Adhaeribacter radiodurans: one gene and its partner. The protein of the gene in region 1 interacts with the protein of each later gene in a pairwise test. Links are inferred from orthologs where the notes say so. Each region holds a gene or a part of one and is shown in the gene's direction. Other genes may lie near its edges.

The links.
Region 2: the proteins of ruvA (region 1) and ruvC interact in binary tests that used the Escherichia coli proteins (3 or more experiments, as listed by UniProt). The link is inferred for Adhaeribacter radiodurans from one-to-one orthologs.

Annotation. Positions count from the first base shown.
Region 1 is NZ_CP055153.1:5,031,852-5,041,395, forward strand. Bases 3,176-6,013 are described here. They hold ruvA (Holliday junction branch migration protein RuvA), read left to right. Parts: upstream 3,176-4,218; coding sequence 4,219-4,809; downstream 4,810-6,013. Other genes in these bases: HUW48_RS20040 (NADP-dependent malic enzyme), read left to right, coding at 3,176-4,028; sov (T9SS outer membrane translocon Sov/SprA), read left to right, coding at 4,829-6,013. Outside these bases: HUW48_RS20035 (lytic transglycosylase domain-containing protein), read left to right, coding at 1-1,494; more of HUW48_RS20040, read left to right, coding at 1,704-3,175; more of sov, read left to right, coding at 6,014-9,544. UniProt on the Escherichia coli protein: The RuvA-RuvB-RuvC complex processes Holliday junction (HJ) DNA during genetic recombination and DNA repair.
Region 2 is NZ_CP055153.1:1,799,409-1,808,914, reverse strand. What follows is about bases 2,988-5,787. They hold ruvC (crossover junction endodeoxyribonuclease RuvC), read left to right. Parts: upstream 2,988-4,001; coding sequence 4,002-4,574; downstream 4,575-5,787. Other genes in these bases: HUW48_RS07565 (GEVED domain-containing protein), read right to left, coding at 5,208-5,787; HUW48_RS07575 (DUF4202 domain-containing protein), read right to left, coding at 3,290-3,889; HUW48_RS07580 (ComEC/Rec2 family competence protein), read right to left, coding at 2,988-3,223. Outside these bases: HUW48_RS07585 (malectin domain-containing carbohydrate-binding protein), read right to left, coding at 1-1,298; more of HUW48_RS07580, read right to left, coding at 2,114-2,987; more of HUW48_RS07565, read right to left, coding at 5,788-8,663; HUW48_RS07560 (sugar phosphate isomerase/epimerase family protein), read right to left, coding at 9,132-9,506.

The DNA of each region.
Region 1 (9,544 bases):
AATAAAGTAGTCGTTCTGGCGGATACCCTGTATCCAACAGCCTTATCTGATACGGTTGCATTAGCAGATACCACACACCTGGAAGAAATTTTAGGTTTGGCTCTCCCCGATTCCGTTCCTATGGTAACAAACGATCTTATCATGGACCGGCTGAGTTGTCTGCAAAAAGATATACCCTTGCATTTTAACGCTTATGTGCGGGGCTTTGTCGATTATTTTACCATTCGCAACCGTAAGTATTCTCGCCGGGTATTATCTCGGGAAAACGTTTATTTTCCATTATTTGAGCAATATCTAGCTAAGTACAATTTACCAAACGAACTAAAATACTTAGCGGTAGTAGAATCGGCGTTAATACCCCGGGCAGTTTCTCACGCGGCGGCTGTAGGTTTATGGCAGTTTGTTCCTTCGGCAGCTTCTGATTATAAGTTAAAAATTAACACTTATATCGACGAGCGCATGGATCCGGAGAAGGCTACAGATGCTGCCTGCCGGTATCTGCGTAATCTTCACCGCATGTTTGGGGGTAACTGGGAACTTGCTTTGGCTGCTTATAATTGTGGGCCTGGCAATGTTCGTAAAGCCATTAAACGCGCCGGTGGTCAAGCTGATTTCTGGGCTATTTTCCCGTTTTTACCGAAAGAAACCCGTGGTTACGTACCTTCCTTAACGGCCATTATTTACACCATGAACCATGCCTTAGACCACGAGATAAAGCCGGACACTTTACTTTACGCAACCCTCACGGATACAATTTTAATAAACCAATCGCTGGATTTAAAGAAGTTATCGCAACAACTAAGTTTAGCGCCGGATGAGTTACCTAAATTAAATCCGGAAGTTAAAAAAGCGATTCTGCCGGTAACCGTTCGTAATTATCCGTTAAAAGTACCTGTTACTCATAAAACCTTACTGGCGAGCAATCGAACTTCTATTTTAGATTCCTGTAAATTGCCCGACCTGACTCAGCCATCTTATCAAAATATTTTAATTGCTAAAAACAGAGCTACTCCTGCCGCTGTTCCCACCACTACTCTTCCCGACTCGGCTACAACCGATTCTTTGCAGAAAAAAGAATATAGAGTAGCTGCCGGTGATAATTTAACTCGTATAGCCAATCGTTATAATATAACAGTAGAACAGTTACGTACCTGGAATAATATGAGCCCAAGTGATAAGTTGTACACTCGGCAAAAATTAACAATATTTACTTCGGCTGCTCCAAACAATTTATTAGCGAGTAATGCTTCTACCCAACCAATTGTAGATGAAGCAAGCGAGGCTAAAACATCTGTTAAATCAGTATCTTCGCGCAAGAATACGCAAAATAAGAAATCTGTCTCCCGGGTAAAACTGGTTCATACGGTACAACCGAATGATACCTTGTGGAGTATTTCCCGGCGCTATAATGACATTCCGGTAGAGAAAATCAAAAAACTAAACCGGCTTAAAAACAATAGCCTAAAACCAGGTATGAAATTGGTTATCAGCTAATTAAAAAATCTTCTTTGTTTATACTATATCAGGTAAAGTGCCTGATATTTTTATTTACAGTGAATTTTATTCTCTAAACACCAATCTATTCGCATTTTTATAATAGTATTCTAAGTAAATAGCTTAAACGACTGCTTTTGTTTAATTTTACTTAAATACAAGAGTCTGTTTGGTAACCCATCAAACAGCCTTGAAAAACTTATCCGGCTATGATTAAAATAAACAAACAAGATGCGCTTAATTATCACCAACAGGGTCAACCAGGGAAAATAGAGGTGGTACCCACCAAAATGCTTTCCTCCCAAATTGATTTAGCTCTAGCCTATTCGCCCGGAGTAGCAGAACCTTGTAAAGAAATTTTCAATAATAAAGAAGACGCTTATAAATATACTTCTAAAGGAAACCTGGTTGGTGTTATATCAAATGGTACCGCTGTATTAGGTTTAGGAAATATTGGCCCAGATGCTTCTAAACCGGTAATGGAAGGGAAAGGAGTATTATTTAAAAAATTTGCCGGAATTGATGTTTTTGATATTGAAATTGATTGCACCGACCCGGAGGAATTTATCCGGATTGTGCGTTCGCTGGAACCAACTTTTGGCGGAATCAACTTAGAAGACATTAAAGCACCCGAAAGCTTTAAAATTGAGGTAGCTTTAAAAGAGCAGATGAAAATTCCGGTAATGCACGACGACCAGCACGGCACGGCTATTATTTCCAGCGCGGCTTTACTAAATGCGCTGGAGTTAGTAGGTAAAAAGATACAGGAAATTAAAATAGTAATGAATGGCGCTGGTGCTGCTGCCATTGCTTGTGCTAAATTATACCTGGCTCTGGGGGCTAAAATTGATAACGTTGTGATGTTTGATAAAGATGGTATCATTGACCCGGAAAGGAATGATTTAGATATATATCGGGCGCAATTTGTCACTACCCGAAAGATTAAAACGCTAGCCGAAGCCATGACGGAGGCAGACGTATTCATTGGTTTATCGGCTGGTAATGTGTTACCACCGGAATACGTAAAACTAATGGCCAAAAACCCGATTATTTTTGCCTTAGCCAACCCCGATCCGGAAATTGCCTACGATACAGCGATGGCAGTGCGGAATGATCTAATTATGGCAACCGGGCGTTCCGATCATCCTAACCAAGTAAATAACGTACTGGGGTTTCCTTATATTTTCAGAGGAGCATTGGATGTGCGGGCTACTGAAATTAACGAAGCAATGAAATTAGCTGCCGTACATGCCTTATCTGAATTAGCGAAAGAACCGGTACCTGAAATTATTAATAAAGCATATGCCGATAAAACCATTGCTTTCGGGCGTGAGTATTTAATCCCTAAGCCATTAGACCCACGTTTAATTACCACGGTTTCACCTGCAGTAGCTAAGGCCGCTATGGATTCGGGGGTAGCAAAATGTCCTATTCACGACTGGGTAAAATACGACCAGGAATTGCAGGAGCGTATTGGCATTAACCAGAAATTAATGAACCGCATTATTAATCAGGCTAAAACCAATCCAAAACGCATTGTATTTGCCGAAGCCGACCATTACAAAATTTTAAAAGCCGCTCAGATTGTATTAGATCAAAAAATTGCCCAACCTATTTTATTAGGTAATCAAAAACGAATAGAAACTTTAATTGCCGAAAATGCTCTGGATTTGGATGGCGCTATTATTATTGATCCATCTAAAGAAGCCAAAAAACGAGAAAAATTCGCCCGGGTTTTCTACGAAAAGCGCAAACGCAAAGGAATTACCTTGTATGATGCCCGTAAACTAGTGCGGGGACGTACTTATTTTGGGGCATTAATGGTAGAAACCAAAGAAGCGGATGCTCTTATTTCTGGTTTAACCAAAGATTATTCTCAAACTATTTTACCGGCTTTGCAAATTATTGGGGTAGAAGAAAACGTGAACCGTGTAGCGGGCATGTATATTATCCAGAATAAAAAAGAACCGTACTTTTTGGCTGATACCACGGTAAATATTAATCCTACCGCCGAAGAAATGGTAGATATTATCGGGCTAACTGCAAGGGCAGTGCATTTCTTCGACGTTGAACCTCGCATGGCAGTACTGTCCTACTCCAACTTTGGATCTAACCGCGGCGATGTACCAAACAAAACTGTTTTAGCTACCAAGTTGGCAAAGGAGCGCTATCCTAATTTACTTATTGATGGAGAAATGCAGGCCAACACAGCCGTAAACAGAAGTTTAATACAAGAACATTACCCGTTTAGCGAACTGGCCGAAAAAGGAGCAAACACTTTAATTTTCCCGGATTTAACTTCGGGTAATATTGCCTATAAATTACTGCAGGAAATAGGCGAAGCGGAAACAATTGGCCCGATTTTAATGGGTATGCACAAGCCCGTACATATTTTGCAGCTTGGTTCTTCTACGCGCGACATTGTAAATATGATTGCTATTGCTGTAGTAGATGCACAAAATCATGAAAGCCGGAATGCTCGAAAAGTAACTTTGCCCGAAGCAATAGCCGGCAAAGTGGATTCTTTAGCATAATTTAGTAAATAAGGTTTAGCAAATAGATGTAAAAAATGGCGTTATATTTCTTCCATCTTAAATAACTATTTACTAAACCCTACTTTTTTACTTAATAATAAATACGTATTTTCTGGCTCGTAAGCATACGGGGCGAGCTTTGTTGTACCTTCGCATAATTATTGTCGAAGGATAAATTTTTATTTGTTCTATGATTGCATACATCGACGGCAAACTTACTTATAAAGATCCAACCTACGTGATTATTGAAGTAGGTGGTATTGGTTATCAAATTAAAATTTCTTTAAATACTTACGCAGGTTTAGTCGAAGGCGAACGTTGTAAGCTATTTACTTTTCTGCATATTAAAGAAGATGCGCATACTTTGTATGGCTTTAGCGAATTGGCTGAAAAAAATATTTTTTTGCATCTTATTTCTATTTCCGGCGTGGGGCCTAATACGGGTCTGATGATTTTATCTTCGTTAAGTGTAGCAGAAATTCAGCAGGCAATTGTGCGTGAAGATGTTCGCACCATTCAACGAATTAAAGGGATTGGAGCAAAAACGGCACAGCGGCTTATTTTAGAATTGAAGGATAAGCTCAAAAAAGATGTTCTTGTAGACCAGGTAAACGTTTCCGCAGCATCGCACAATACGAATCAAAACGAAGCGTTATCAGCTTTGATTACCTTAGGTTTTGCCCGGACCGTTGCCGAAAAAACGCTTGATGCCATTATAAAGCGAGAAGGCAGCCACCTTACGGTGGAGGAATATATCAAATTAGCATTAAAATCTTCCTAAGTAAAATTTTATATTCCGCTTGAATAAGAGTAAACACCAAGTAATAATTGCGTCCGTTGCGGTTGTTACCCTGTTCGGTTGGCTATCGGAAGCTGGAACATTGACCGGAAATTATCCTTTAAATTTAAATGCATTCCGGAATTTTGTTACCGATACTACCCTTATAGATACTACTACCAGCGAAGGTTATCGTAAATCGCGACGCCCGGATTTCCGACCAAAAGATCGGGTGGGCGACCCTTTTTCTAATCGTACCTCCCGTTCACCTTTATTACTTAAAAATCCGGACAATGTTAATCTAAACGTCGACCTGGATGATAGCTTACGTTATTTTGAAATTAAAGAAAAAGTAGGAGACCTGAATTTCCGGAACCCTACCATTATGACGTACGAGGAATATACTAAGTACCAGCAGCAGCAAGCCATTCGAAATTATTGGCGCAGTAAAGCCGAAGGCGGGGTGACCGGAGAGAAAGCCTCGGGCCGTTCTTTACTTAGTCCTAAAATACCCGTAGTAAGTCCGTTGTTCAATCGCATTTTTGGGGGCGACTTCGTGGATATTCAAACCAACGGAAATGCCGGTCTTAAATTTGGAGCCCGGTTTAGCCGCAATTTCAACCAGTCTTTACCATTGCGGCGGCAACGAACAGGCGATTTTGAATTTGATCAGAATTTAGCAATAAACGTTACAGGCCGAATTGGTGAAAAACTTAAACTCAATTTTAATTGGGATACCAAAGCTAACTTTGAGTTTGAGAACAACATTAAAATGGACTATACCGGCTTCGAAGAAGAAATTATTCGGAAAATTGAAGCGGGTAACGTTAGCCTACCTTTAAATAATAGTTTAATCAGTGGAGCCCAAAACTTGTTCGGGGTAAAAGCGCAATTACAATTTGGCCGTTTGGGGGTAACAACAGTAATGTCGAATGTACGCGGCCGTACCGACCAAATAAATATTCAGAATGGCGCTCAAAACCGGCCTTTTGAAATTAAGGTGGATCAGTACGAACGCGACCGGCATTATTTTCTTTCTCAATTCTTTCGCGATCGGTACGACCGCTCTTTACGCGATTTACCGCAGTTAAAATCGGGTATTACCATTCGCCGGTTAGAAGTATACATTACCAACGATAACCGGTCCACGGAAAATTTACGCAACGTAGTTACCTTGATGGATTTGGCCGAGGCTGATACTACCAAAACTTTACGGGATCAATTTGCCAAGGCTGGTGTTGCACTTACTGCCCCATCCAGTAACGATGCCAATAATATATATAGCAGAGTAAGCGGCAACCGGAATAACAATACGGTGGATGAAACCTTACAAGGAGCTGCTTTATTACTTCAGAAAACTGTAGATTTTGAACACGTACGAGCCCGCCGGCTCGATCCTAAGGAGTATAAATTTAATGCGGAGCTAGGTTACATTTCTCTTAATATTCAGATGTTGCCGGAACAGGTACTAGGAGTGGCGTATGAATATACTTTAAATGGCCGGGTGTACCGCGTAGGTGAATTGCAGGACGATTACCAAAATGTGAACGACAATGAGGTAATATTCCTGAAAATGCTTAAATCTACGAATCCGGCTCTGAGTTACCCAACTTGGGATTTGATGATGAAGAACGTTTATTCACTCAACGCCAACCAAATTACCCGGGAAGGATTTCAAATGAATATTATCTACAAAGATGATGAAACCGGCGTAGATATTACCAGCTTAAAAGAAGGTAGAAGTATTCAAAATGTACCTTTAGTAGAAGTATTTAATTTAGATAAAGTTAATACCAACAACGATGCCCCACCAGATGGTAACTTCGACTTTTTAACCGGGCTAACGATTGATCCGGAAAACGGGCGGATATTCTTCCCGGAAGTAGAGCCGTTTGGCTCTTACTTGCAAAGTAAATTTGTTCCCGGCGAAGAGAACCTGGTACAAAAATACGTTTATCAGGAACTCTATGACCAAACGCAAAGTGATGCCCAACAGATTACCAGTAAATCTAAATTTTTCTTAAAAGGCCGTTATCAGGCGAGTGCGACCGACGAAATTGCTTTACCTGGAATTCAGGTGGCGGAAGGATCGGTACGGGTGCGTTCCGGCGGAAATTTACTAACGGAAGGGGTAGACTACCGGGTAGATTATGCCTTGGGTCGTGTTAAAATTTTAAATCCGAGTTATCTGAATTCGGCGAGTAACCTGGCAGTAGAATTTGAGAAAGCCGAAATTATTAATCCGCAGCCACGGGCTATGGTTGGCGCCCGCTTTGATTATGCTTTAAGTCGTGATATCGGCATTGGTGCTACTTTATTGCATCTCGGCGAAACACCTTATAACAACAACCGGGTGAGCCTGGGCGACGAACCTTCAAACAACACCATTTATGGTTTAGATATCAACCTGAAAAAGGAATCTCGTTTGTTAACCACGCTTACGGATAAACTACCTTTTATTCAAACCAAAGAACCATCCGCTATAGCCTTTAACGCCGAATTCGCGCAATTGCTACCCGCTCGTTCTAAATTAAAAGGGGAAGATGGTGTTTCTTATATTGATGATTTTGAAGGAGCAGAGTCGTCTTACTCTCTGTCTAGCAGCACGAATACCAATAACTGGCGCTTAGCAGCTACCCCTGCTCCCCTTATTGGTGGTAGAACCGGCCGGGCGTATGCCGATAACCGGGCGCATTTAGCTTGGTACACTATTGACCAAGGGGTATACTACCGTAACGGTAACCAGCACCCGAATAATATTACAGACGGCGATTTACGAAATCACTATATAAGAGGAATTAACCGGAAAGAGATTTTCCCAAACCGTGATTTAGATGCGGTAAACAATTACGAATATCCCTTTGATTTAGTCTACTACCCCGCCGAACGTGGACAGTATAATTACAATCCTAATGCTACAGACCGGCCAGATGCGCCGGTAAAAAATGGTAAATTATTGCCCAACTTTCAAAACCCAATTGATAACTGGGCGGGTATTAGCCGGGAAATCACCTTCGATACTGACTTTGATAACGCCAATATTGAATACTTGGAGTTCTGGATGATGGACCCATTTCTGCAAGTAACGAATCCGAATACCAAGCTGGCCAATATTACCGACCAGGATGGTAATGATAAAGCCAATACTACCGGGGGTGAGTTGGTATTTAACTTAGGTAACGTTTCCGAAGATTTGTTAAAAGACCAGAACCGTTATGAGTTTGAGAATGGCCTACCCACAGAAGCATCTACGGGTACTACTAAACGGGATACCGATCCTACCGATTGGGGAGTAGTAACACGCCGTCAGTTTTTAACTGATGCTTTCGATAATAACTCTGGCAGTCGGCAATTTCAGGATATTGGCTTGGAAGGTTTAAATAATTCCGAAGAAAAGCAATTTTTCACCGGCGTTTACCAGCAATTCCCTGACCCTTCTAACGATGACTTCCGGCACCATTTAAACCAGGATTACGATAACCGGGATGTAAAAATATTAGGCCGTTATAAATACTTTAACGGCATGGAAAACAACTCCGCCGAAAACAGTGTGGAAGCTGCTTATGCTTATCCGGATAAAGAAGATTTAAATAAAGATAATATTGTTTCGGATGTTGAAAGTTATTACGAGTATAAAATTGACTTACGGCCCGGTAAATTAGCAGTAGGTCAGAATTATATTGTAGATAGAGTTACTACCTCCAAAGAAGGTGATTCCATAAATTGGTATTTATTCCGGATACCCGTGCGACAGCCAACTAGTAAAGTAAACAATATTCAAGGCTTTAAATCTATCCGGTTCATGCGGATGTATTTGACCAAGTTTCAGGAGCCCGTAGTTTTACGTACCGTTCAAATGCAATTTGTATCGAACCAATGGCGTAAATACCTGGGTTCGGTATCGGATGGAGGTGTACCCTGTACGGGTAATTGCGATACCGATGTAGAGAATTTTACGGTATCAACGGTAAACCTGGAAGAAAACGGGGAAGCAGATCCGGGCAATATTAAATACGTAATTCCACCGGGAATTTACCGGCAGTTTGATAATTCATCGGTTACTACCCGCCGCCAAAACGAGCAATCATTGCAAATATGTGTGGATGATTTAAAAGATTCATTCGGGAAAGCAGTTTACAAAAACGTAACCATGGATATGCTTATTTACAAGCGTTTAAAGCTGTTTATCCATGCCCAAAGCCTGAACGGTAGCACGCGCGACGATGAAGTACGTGCCTTTATCCGGATTGGTACCGATTACACTCAAAACTATTACGAATATTCCTTACCACTAAAAATGACCCGGAATGGGGAAACAGCCGAACAGGAAATCTGGAAGGTTGAAAACATGATTGATGTAGCTTTCCAGGACTTTATTAATGCGAAAGCTGCCCGTAATCAAGCGCAAGCTAGTTTATTAGTTCCCTTCCCTGTAGACTTGCCAGATGGTAGACGCATTGTAGTAGTTGGTAACCCGGATTTCAGCTCGGTGCAAGGAATTATGTTAGGGGTATTAAATCCTAAATCAACGGATCGGGCCGATAAATCTTTCTGCGTGTGGGCCGATGAATTGCGCGTAGCAGATTTTGATAAAAAAGCTGGTTGGGCAGCAAACGCGCGGGCTAATATTAAACTTGCCGATTTAGCAAATATTTCAGCTACCGGGTCTTATACTACCGTTGGGTTTGGGTCTTTACAGGAAAAAATTGCGCAACGTGCTCGTTCCAACACGGCTCAA
Region 2 (9,506 bases), 3.2 Mb from region 1 along the record:
CTAATGCTGGCCTGAGGAGCCAAAGTTGTAGAAATAGCTTTAGCAATAAATTCTGCTTTATTAGGACCAGAAAGAGCCACGCTGCTGATTTTTATACTAGACTGGCCACTTCTACCACTGTTTTTTAGAGTAACAGAAAGTGTCTTGGTGCTTCCTTTTAATACAGAACCAAAATCCCGATCAGAAGGAGTTACCGCTAATTCAACATTAACCTGACCAGATTCCGGTCTGATATTGGTAACATAATATACGTTATCCTGGTAATCGTAATTAGTAAATTCAGTACCCAGATAATCCGCACCAATAATGTAGGCATTAGCAATAATTTTACCATTGGCATCCACGGCTTTCCAGATACGCATACCAATTTTATTTTCGAAATTTTTAGCTCGGTCTGAGTAAGCACTACCTACTTTAAAGCCAAATGCGCCACTTGGGTTGAAAGTGCCTTGCGCTATAGCCGAAGAAGATCCGGTTTTTCGGGGCAACAACGACTGGCTATCTAAAAAATAATGGCTGGTAGCAATAGCTACATTGTTAGTACCTTTAGGGTACCAGGCAATTTTTTCTCCATAATAGCAGCAGCCATGGTAAGCTCCCAGTTGTGTTACCGTAACCGGTTTGCTGCCATCAACCCGCACAAAGTTTGCCGATAAAATTTCGTCAGAATTGGGAACGGTATAATCACCATCGCTATCACCATCATGCTGTGCGTACCCGGTTTTAGTAGTATAACCAAAGGCATTAATAATTTCCTGCGCCCAAGGTTCGCGGTTACCTTCACCTCCTTTTTGCCATAAGCCATGGAGCTTAACAACTTTAGACGGAGTAGTTTTGTCGTTAGAAGTAATAGTTAGCAGATCGTGCAGAACTTTAACCCGTGTAGCTTGATCTTTTGCAATAAACTCTACTGTAGTTTCAATGGAGCTACCCGCACTAACAGATATAGGCAAAGCTTTGGGCAAAGTAATTTTCCAGCGAGAAGTGCTGGAAAGAGTAAATTTGCTAATAGTAAGCGTACTGGAGCCGCGATTATAAATCTTCAGTTTTACTTTGTCGTGGTTGGCATTGTAAGGAGTGTAGGTACCATCTAAGTTCTGACGGCGCCACGGATTTTGAACCCGGGAAAGAACCATTTGGTCAAGTGCCGGAAATTTATCGGTATTTTCTACCGCAATGGTTTGGGCGGATCCTTCCAAAGAAATTAAACTGCCGAATAAGAGGAATACGCTAAAGAATAAATAAAACAGAGGTTGTGATTTTGATAGATTGAAAGGAAAAGTAGAAAGCTTTTTCATTTGAAAGGTAATCTGGTGTATTTAAATCAGTTTATAAGAGCTAATACAGTCGAAACACATAGTATTTCTAAAATTAATTTTAGAAATAGGTGGAGTAGTTGGATTGATTACCAGCCATTCTTTACAATTAAAATAGGAATTTTTAGTGAGAATCCTTAAAGGAGAACTATCGCTATTTTAAATTTAAAAAATGAACTGGAAGTGGCGCTAGTGCTTTAAAGCAGGATTTAAGTTTAATATAATTATTCGTATAAGTGTTTTTTGTTTAGTTAAGTAGTTTAATGCTAATTCTGGAATATTGATGAAGTTTACGCATACTAACAGACTTATGCAAGAATTATTTTAATTTATTATAGTTTTCGTATAATATTTTTCATAAACTAAATTTTATTGAAGCTTTTAGCGGGATTATAGATATTTGTATTTAACTCCGAGTACGGCTGTTTCGAATAAAAGGAAGCCTAGGGAATCTAATTTTTTTACAATGCCGAAGCTTTACCTACTATTTACAAATATAAAATAATAGTTAATATCACATATTATATCTTCTAATTTATAAAAAGGATTATTAATTGATCTTCACCAAAAGCCGTTTTCCTTATTTTATAAATTTTAACTCGGCTGTTCGTCTTCTTTCTTCTTGAAGTTGTTTCGCATTTATAAAAAAAGTAAAAAATTTCGCCTAAGGTGGTGTCTTCAACACCTTATAGAAGCTTGTTGCAACGAACTAATTGTTGCGGCAATTACCAAATAATGAATAAACTTCTAAAAAGGCGAAACAGCTTCCTTATTAAAAATAATATTAAGCAAATATTTTAAGGATTTATTTTGGTTGAAAAGGCTTTTGAGTAGTTTTTAGCCGGAATACTAATCGTGTATTTTTCGCCATTTGGCTCTACAGTCATTTTAATAAAATTTGCCTCACACTTTTCTTTCAGGTTAGCAATAAATTGACTGTTAGTATTATAAACTGAATCGGCGCGAATGTTTTTATGCAGCTGAAAATTACCTTGCAGAGAAGAAATACCTTTTAAAGTTTGAATTGTTTCGGGTCCGCCACCTTTACGCGGACCATTGTTCATAATAGCTACCGTTGGTGCTAAAGTTTTAATTAACGCCGGATTATTGCTTTGATCTAAGCCATGGTGATTTACCTGATAAACATCTACTGTACCTACCAGGTTATCCGGGCACACCAACGTTTTTTCTATATTCCAGGTTAAATCACCGCCATCAAAAAACCGAAACGGGCCATAGTCTAGCACTAGTACTGTGCTGTTTGCATTATCCGTAGTATTAATGGGTTTATCCGTTACATTACAATCGGCACCCGGAGTACGGGATTTTGTTATCGGAATAAATTTTTTATCAAAACCTAGTACCCGGAGGCTCAGTTTCGAAAATTTGGCAGGCAAACTTTCTAAATTTATTAATTGATTTGCTTGTAGCTGCGAACGCTTCTTTACTAACATATCTCGGTAAGGCTGAATGCGGGTGGTAAACTCTTTATCTTCAGGTAATGATTCCGGAATGCCTTTATCGTGTACTTCCAAAATGGGTAGTTTTGTCACCAATTCGGCCGCTCCGCCATAATGATCAACGTGCCAATGCGTAATAATTAAATGATCAATCTGAGTTAAACCGGCCACGTCTTTTGCTACGTGGTAAATTCTATCCGCATCCCGACCACCAGGATTGCCCGAATCTATTAGTATTGATTCGCCGGCTGGGGTAACGAGTAAAGTAGCGGCTCCGCCTTCTACATCTATCCAGTATAAAGTTAAATGTTGTGCTTCCTTTTTTACTAAATTCAAACTGCCCGCCTCGTTTTTAGCAGTAAGTGCCTTGGTTTTAGGGGAAGAACAAAACTGCAACGGCAAAGCAATTAACACGAAACTTACTAAACGGAAGACATTATTTTTCATACCAGAAGTTTTGGTTTTTAAAGAGGACGATAAACTATTTATTAAAAAACTGTAATTTGCTCGGAGTTATAAAGAACCCGCTAAGGCTTTACCTACTAATTGTTTTGCTTCATCGGACATAGGCAAAGTAAGAGCTATTTGTTGACCGCGCGTAGTCATTTTACGCCAGGTTTTTTGAACAATATCCACTACTTTTTCTTCTTCGTGCTGACGGGCAAAATCCAGAAAATAATTTTCCAGAAACACCAAACAAACAATATCTTCCAACAATTGGACCTCCGGATCAATCTTTAATTGTCTTTTTAAAACCAGAAACTGAACCCGGTCAATAATTTCCGGATTGTAGCCAACTTCCTGCAACTCTTGGCCAGCTAAATCGGCGTGGTATTTCCGGAGCGTGTTGCGCCATTTATTATAACCTGCCAAGTCCATGGAATACTCCCGGCGGGGAATAGTCCAGCGGCGTAAGTGCTGGCATCGCACCGCTAATTGCAAGGCTTCTGATGGATTGGGCTCTACTTTAAACAACCACTCTGTCATGCGCTGGGCATACAATAATTCTTTAGGATAAATTTTATCGTTATAAATCTCTGTATTAGGATCTTCGCTATTTAAGGCATCAAAGCGGGCAATAGCCGCGTTAAAGCGCTTTTGGTCCTTTACCATAAAAATCTTTAAAGTTTTGTTCGTTAAAGGTAATTAATTTCGGGTAACCGCTGTTAGCGGGGTAGTACAAACGTAACTTAGATTTAAGAATATGTTTGTATTTTTGTAGAGCATGTTACAAAATACCCCTACCCTTCTTACCAGTAAATTTATTCTTGGCGTAGACCCTGGCACCAATGTAATGGGTTATAGCATTATTGAGGTGAATGGTTCTAAAGTGAAAGTACTTGAATACGATGCCCTTTCGTTTAAAAAAGCACCCAATCACGCGGTAAAATTAAAGCGTATTTTTGATAATACACTTTTGCTCATTGAAAAATACTTGCCCGATGAAATGGCTATTGAGGCGCAGTTTTATTCCAATAACGTCCAAAGCATGCTTAAACTTGGCCGGGCGCAGGGAGTAGCCATTGCTGCGGCCTTATCGCGCGATATTCCTTACGTAGAATACGCTCCCAAACGAATTAAACAATCTATTACTGGTAACGGAAATGCCTCGAAGGAGCAGGTGGCACACATGCTCAGTCAAATTTTAAAGCTACCCAGCGATTCCCCTAAATTATTTGATGCTACCGATGCTTTAGCTGTAGCTATGTGTCACCATTATCAGAAAGGAATAAATACTCAGGCGGGCACCAAATCGTGGAAAAGCTTTATTATAGACAACCCCGGAAGAGTAAAATAATAGTAGATTTAAAAAAGGTGATTTTTGTAGTTAACCTTCAGTATCGATTCCCGGTGCTAATGCGGATTGAAAGGTATTTGTATGCTCTTTGGCTAGTTGGCTTCGTTTGGCTCTTTCGGGCGGGTTAAGCTTATCTTCCTCCTATTCTCAGAATGCACTGCGCATTAATGGAATCTTAGAAGGCCCTTTATAGCCAAAAATATAACTGGTTTTCTTAGCTAATTATACCAAATAGTAATTGCCCAGTTTCATAGATAATCAAAAGAAGTTCGAGCGCCTGCTTGCAATAAGTAAAAAGAAGTAAAGAATAATTAACGTGAGTTCGACATAAGCATATAATAACAAAAAAGCATACCTGTATTAGCCAAATGAATTAAACAATAGAGTTTCCCGTTAATTCTGTCATTCTGGAAGAATCTAACCAGCAAGTAACCGGTTAGATTCTTCCAGAATGACAGAATTAAAGAAGATGAGCTTACTATTTATGTGGGTTTTTCTTATCTCGAACTCACGTTAAGTTACAATATCCGCGTCGTTCAGGAGGAACCTATTTCGCTACGTAGCGAAATAGATTCCTCCTGAATAACGCGATAAATAAGTCAACTAAATTACTTTAGCAATTTATACTGTTGTTTACTTAGCCAGAATAACTTTTTGGGTGAGGGTTTGGGTAGTTGAGCGTAGGCGCAGCAAGTACAAACCCGCCGCTTGGTTGGTCTTCGGCTGCCACTGCACCTGGTACGTTCTGCCACTTTCGGCTTGCCCCTGAAACAAAGTCGTCATTTCCTGTCCCTGGCTGTTATAAACTTTTACACTTACCCCTTCGGATTGCGGCAACGTGAAACTTACCTGCAAGTGCTCCGTGAATGGATTTGGACGTACCGCTAAGCTACTTTCTAGGATTTTGCCATTAGCTAATTCCATTTCCGTACTCTCCCGCTTCGCCCCTATTATTTCTTCTTCCTCTACTGCAGCGTTGCTACCGGAAAGGGCTACCTTCACCAGCCAGTAATCCTGCCCGCCTTGGCTCGGCTGACTCTTATCCCCACTGATGCCCGACTCGGACCGGCCTCCCAGCAAGTACCCGCCATCCGGCGTACTCACCATATTACGCAGCTCCTCGTAACCTACCCCGCCAAACCGTTGGTCCCACTGCTTACTCCCACTACTCGTCAGCTTCACAATCCAGTAATCACTGCTGCCTCTACTGTTCTGGCTCTTCTCCCCGCTGAGGGGTGAATCGGACTTGCCCCCCAGCAAGTAGCCGCCATCGGCTGTTCGGATCACCGACCGCAGTTCATCGTCTAAGCTACCGCCGAAGCGTTTGTCCCAGAGCTTTTCGCCGGCACTATTAATAACTACCAACCAATAATCTTTGCCGCCCTGGCTGTTCTGGCTCTTGTCCCCGTCCTGGCCCGAGAGGCTGTAGCCGCCCAGGTAAAAAGCCGTGTTGGACAACCGACCCATGGAAAACAAATGATCTTTATCGCTGCCCCCGTACCTTCTATCCCACACTTTGTTACCTTCGCTATCCAGGCGAACTACCCAGTAATCTTCCCCGCCCCGGCTCAACTGACTACGGTCGCCACTCAGCCCCGAAGCCGAAGCGCCCCCCAGCAAATACCCGCCATCGGGGGTAAGCAGAAAGTTCTCTAAGTTATCGTTCAGGTTACCGCCAAAGCGCCGGTCCCAGAGCTTGGTGCCCGCCGCATTGAGCTTCAAGACCCAGTAATCCCGGCCACCCTGCGAGCCCTGGCTTTTCTCGAAACTAGCCGGCGAAGAACTATAACCTGCCACGAAATACTCGCCCGTGCTGAGTTGGGTAATTTTGCTCAGCTCATCGTAGCCCGAGCCGCCGTAGCGTTTGTCCCATTGTTTGACGCCCGCGCTGTTGATCTTTACCAGCCAGTAATCCCGGTCGCCGCGGTTGTTCTGCGTTTTATCGCCACCCGCCCCCGATTCGGAACTGCCGCCTAAGAGGTAGCCGCCATCTAAAGTAGCAATTAAGCGGTTGAGGTAATCGTTGCCCGGACCACCGTAGCGTTTGTCCCAGAGTTTGTTGCCGGCGGCATCGAGCTTAACAATCCAGTAATCGATAGCACCGCGGCTGGGCTGGCTCTTGTCGCCGGTGTCTTCCGAACCAGTGTAACCACCAACTAAGTAGCCCCCATCCGTGGTGCGGATCACATCCGTATAACTATCCCGGCCTAAGCCTCCAAACCGCTTGTTCCAGGCTGCATAGATGGCCGAATTGTTAATAGTTATTATATAATCTTCGGTTTCACCGTAGTCAAATTCTGTACAAGATTCATCGCTGGTTATTTCGTTAGCAAAATGCGACCTGACCCGTAAACGGTGTTGACCAGGCATAGCCGTAGCGGGAATAACTATTGTTCCGGTATATCCATCAAAAACTATCGGCGTACTTAATACAAACTCTCCTGCATCATCAAAATCATTGTCGTTGTTATAATCAATCCAAACGCCAAAGCCTTGCTCAAAATCTTCGGTAAGGGAAGCTTGTACAGTAATGGTATAGGTTTGATCGCGGGTAACGGTTGTGGTAAAATTGCCCGTGGGCGGATAACTACTATAACCTTTGCCTTGCGGATCACAGCCGGAAGCATTGTTAGACAAAGTGTTAAATTGGAAGCTCTGAATAATATTTAAATCATCGCAGCCATAAGTAATTACCGGAATGCAGCTCACCTCCTGTAATTTTACTAACCAGTAATCGTACAAGCCTTTTTTTGCCCCACTTTTATCATTTCCCATTCCGGAATCGGACCAACCTCCCAGTAAAATCTCGTTGGTTTCGGTAGCTAGAATACTAGTTAAATAATCTTTACCCACGCCCGAGATATATTTCTCCCAAACAGTATTACCGATACTATTTACTTTGGCTACCCAGTAATCATCTACATCATTCATTTCATCGGTAGGGTTACCTCCGCCTACCAGAAATCCGCCATCGGTAGTAGGAATTAAAGAATTTACAACGTGGCTCGTACCATTTACAGTTTTATCCCAAAGTTTATTACCCTTACCATCTATTTTAATTAACCAATATTCGCCAATACCCACTTCAAACCAGCCTTGCGTATCTGTTTTATCGCCTTCCGGGAAAGAATAAGAAAGACCACCCAATACATAACCGCCATCTGGCGTAGCTACTAAAGCTTCGAGTTCGTCCGAAGACTTACCTCCCAGCCGTTTATCCCAGATTTTAGTGCCGCTACTATTTACTTTTATAACCCAATAATCGGGTTGAATGCCTCCCCAAGCGGGTTCACTTTTATCGCCCCCAATGCCGGAGCTAGAAGAACCGGCTAACAAAAACCCGCCATCTAAAGTAATTACCAAGGATTTAAATACATCATTGTCCGAACCGCCATAGCGCCTGTCCCAAATTTTGTTGCCACTTTCATCAATTCTTATAATCCAAAAATCATTACTGCCCCGGCTCGCCTGCGTTTTATCGCCGGTTGCTCCGGAATTAGAATACCCACCTAAAATAAAACCACCGCCGGGTGCCGCCACTAACGCTTTCAGTACATCGTTCCCATTACCCCCGAAACGTTTATCCCACAGCTTACTACCATCGGCACTTATTTTTACTATCCAATAATCCTGGCCGCCCTGGCTCGCCTGGGTTTTGTCGCCGCCAATACCCGAAGAGGAAGTGCCTCCCAGCAAATAGCCGCCATCGGCGGTATTTACTACTACTTGCAAATCTTCCTGGCCGGAACCGCCATATCGTTTATCCCAAAGTTTATTTCCTCTATTATCGGTACTTACCAGCCAGTAATCGTAGTTACCGCGGCGCCCCTGGGTTTTATCGTTCCCAATGAGAGAATTAGATCGGCCACCGAGCAAATAGCCGCTATTGGTAGTAATAACACTTTGCAGGTAAGAGGAGCCATAGGTTTGAGTTCCACTGGTGATAATTACTCCGCCATAGGTTTGATCCCACTCTTTGCTCTGCGCATATGCTCCCGAGGCTATATTTAACAGAAATAGAATTGCTAACCAATGTTGCCAATTACTAAAAAAAGCAAGAGGTTGAGTGGGGTAAAAAAATACTTTCATACAATGGAGTTAAACGTTAAAGGTGCTAACAGATAAACATCAAAGAGAAAGCAGCTCCGGTAAAGCCTAATTATAATAACAGTTTAGCGCAGATAAGCAGCCGAGCAAAAAAGTTAGAGGAGAATAACTTACAAAAAAATATTTTGCTCTTTACAAACTTAACCGACAGTTTGATTTACTATTATTAAAAAACTTAAAACAAGATTTACGCTACCGGGCAGCCCGAAGAAGAGAATAAAAAATAGTTCTCTCCGCGAAGAGTCAAAAATTATGTAGAGGTGGCCAAAGCAAATAATTGTAAGCTACCAGGCCGGTATTTATAACATTCCCAAAAGGAGGGCCAAATTGAAACTACTAGAATCCCTCCTACCGGGTATCTATTAATTTAATTATAGAATTACGAAAAATAATTAAATAAATATAATGAATTTGTAAATTAAATGGAAAGTATTTTCATTCAGAATTATATTATACCTGATTGTACCTTTTTTGCAGCAAATCTTTCATGTATAAGTTAATTTCCCACAAATCAGCCAATGGTTCGCGGCTGTAAGGTTTTTCGGGCATGTAGGGATACGGACCAAATTCCGGACAAATAGTAAATACCTGGGTACCTTTTTGGCGGTGCGTGTTCACAATGGCATCCCACCAATTTAAATGGTGTTGCAAAGCTTCCTGCCACTCCGGAGCGCGCGGATCGCTAACTTGCGTCGATTGGGTATGTCCTACCCGGGCGTGAATATGATCTACCCGCGAAATAGCCAGGTCCATAATTTCGGGCTGGTCGTCCAGGAAAGACTCGCACACATTGCACCAATGCGAAAAATCGGCGGCTAACCTTAA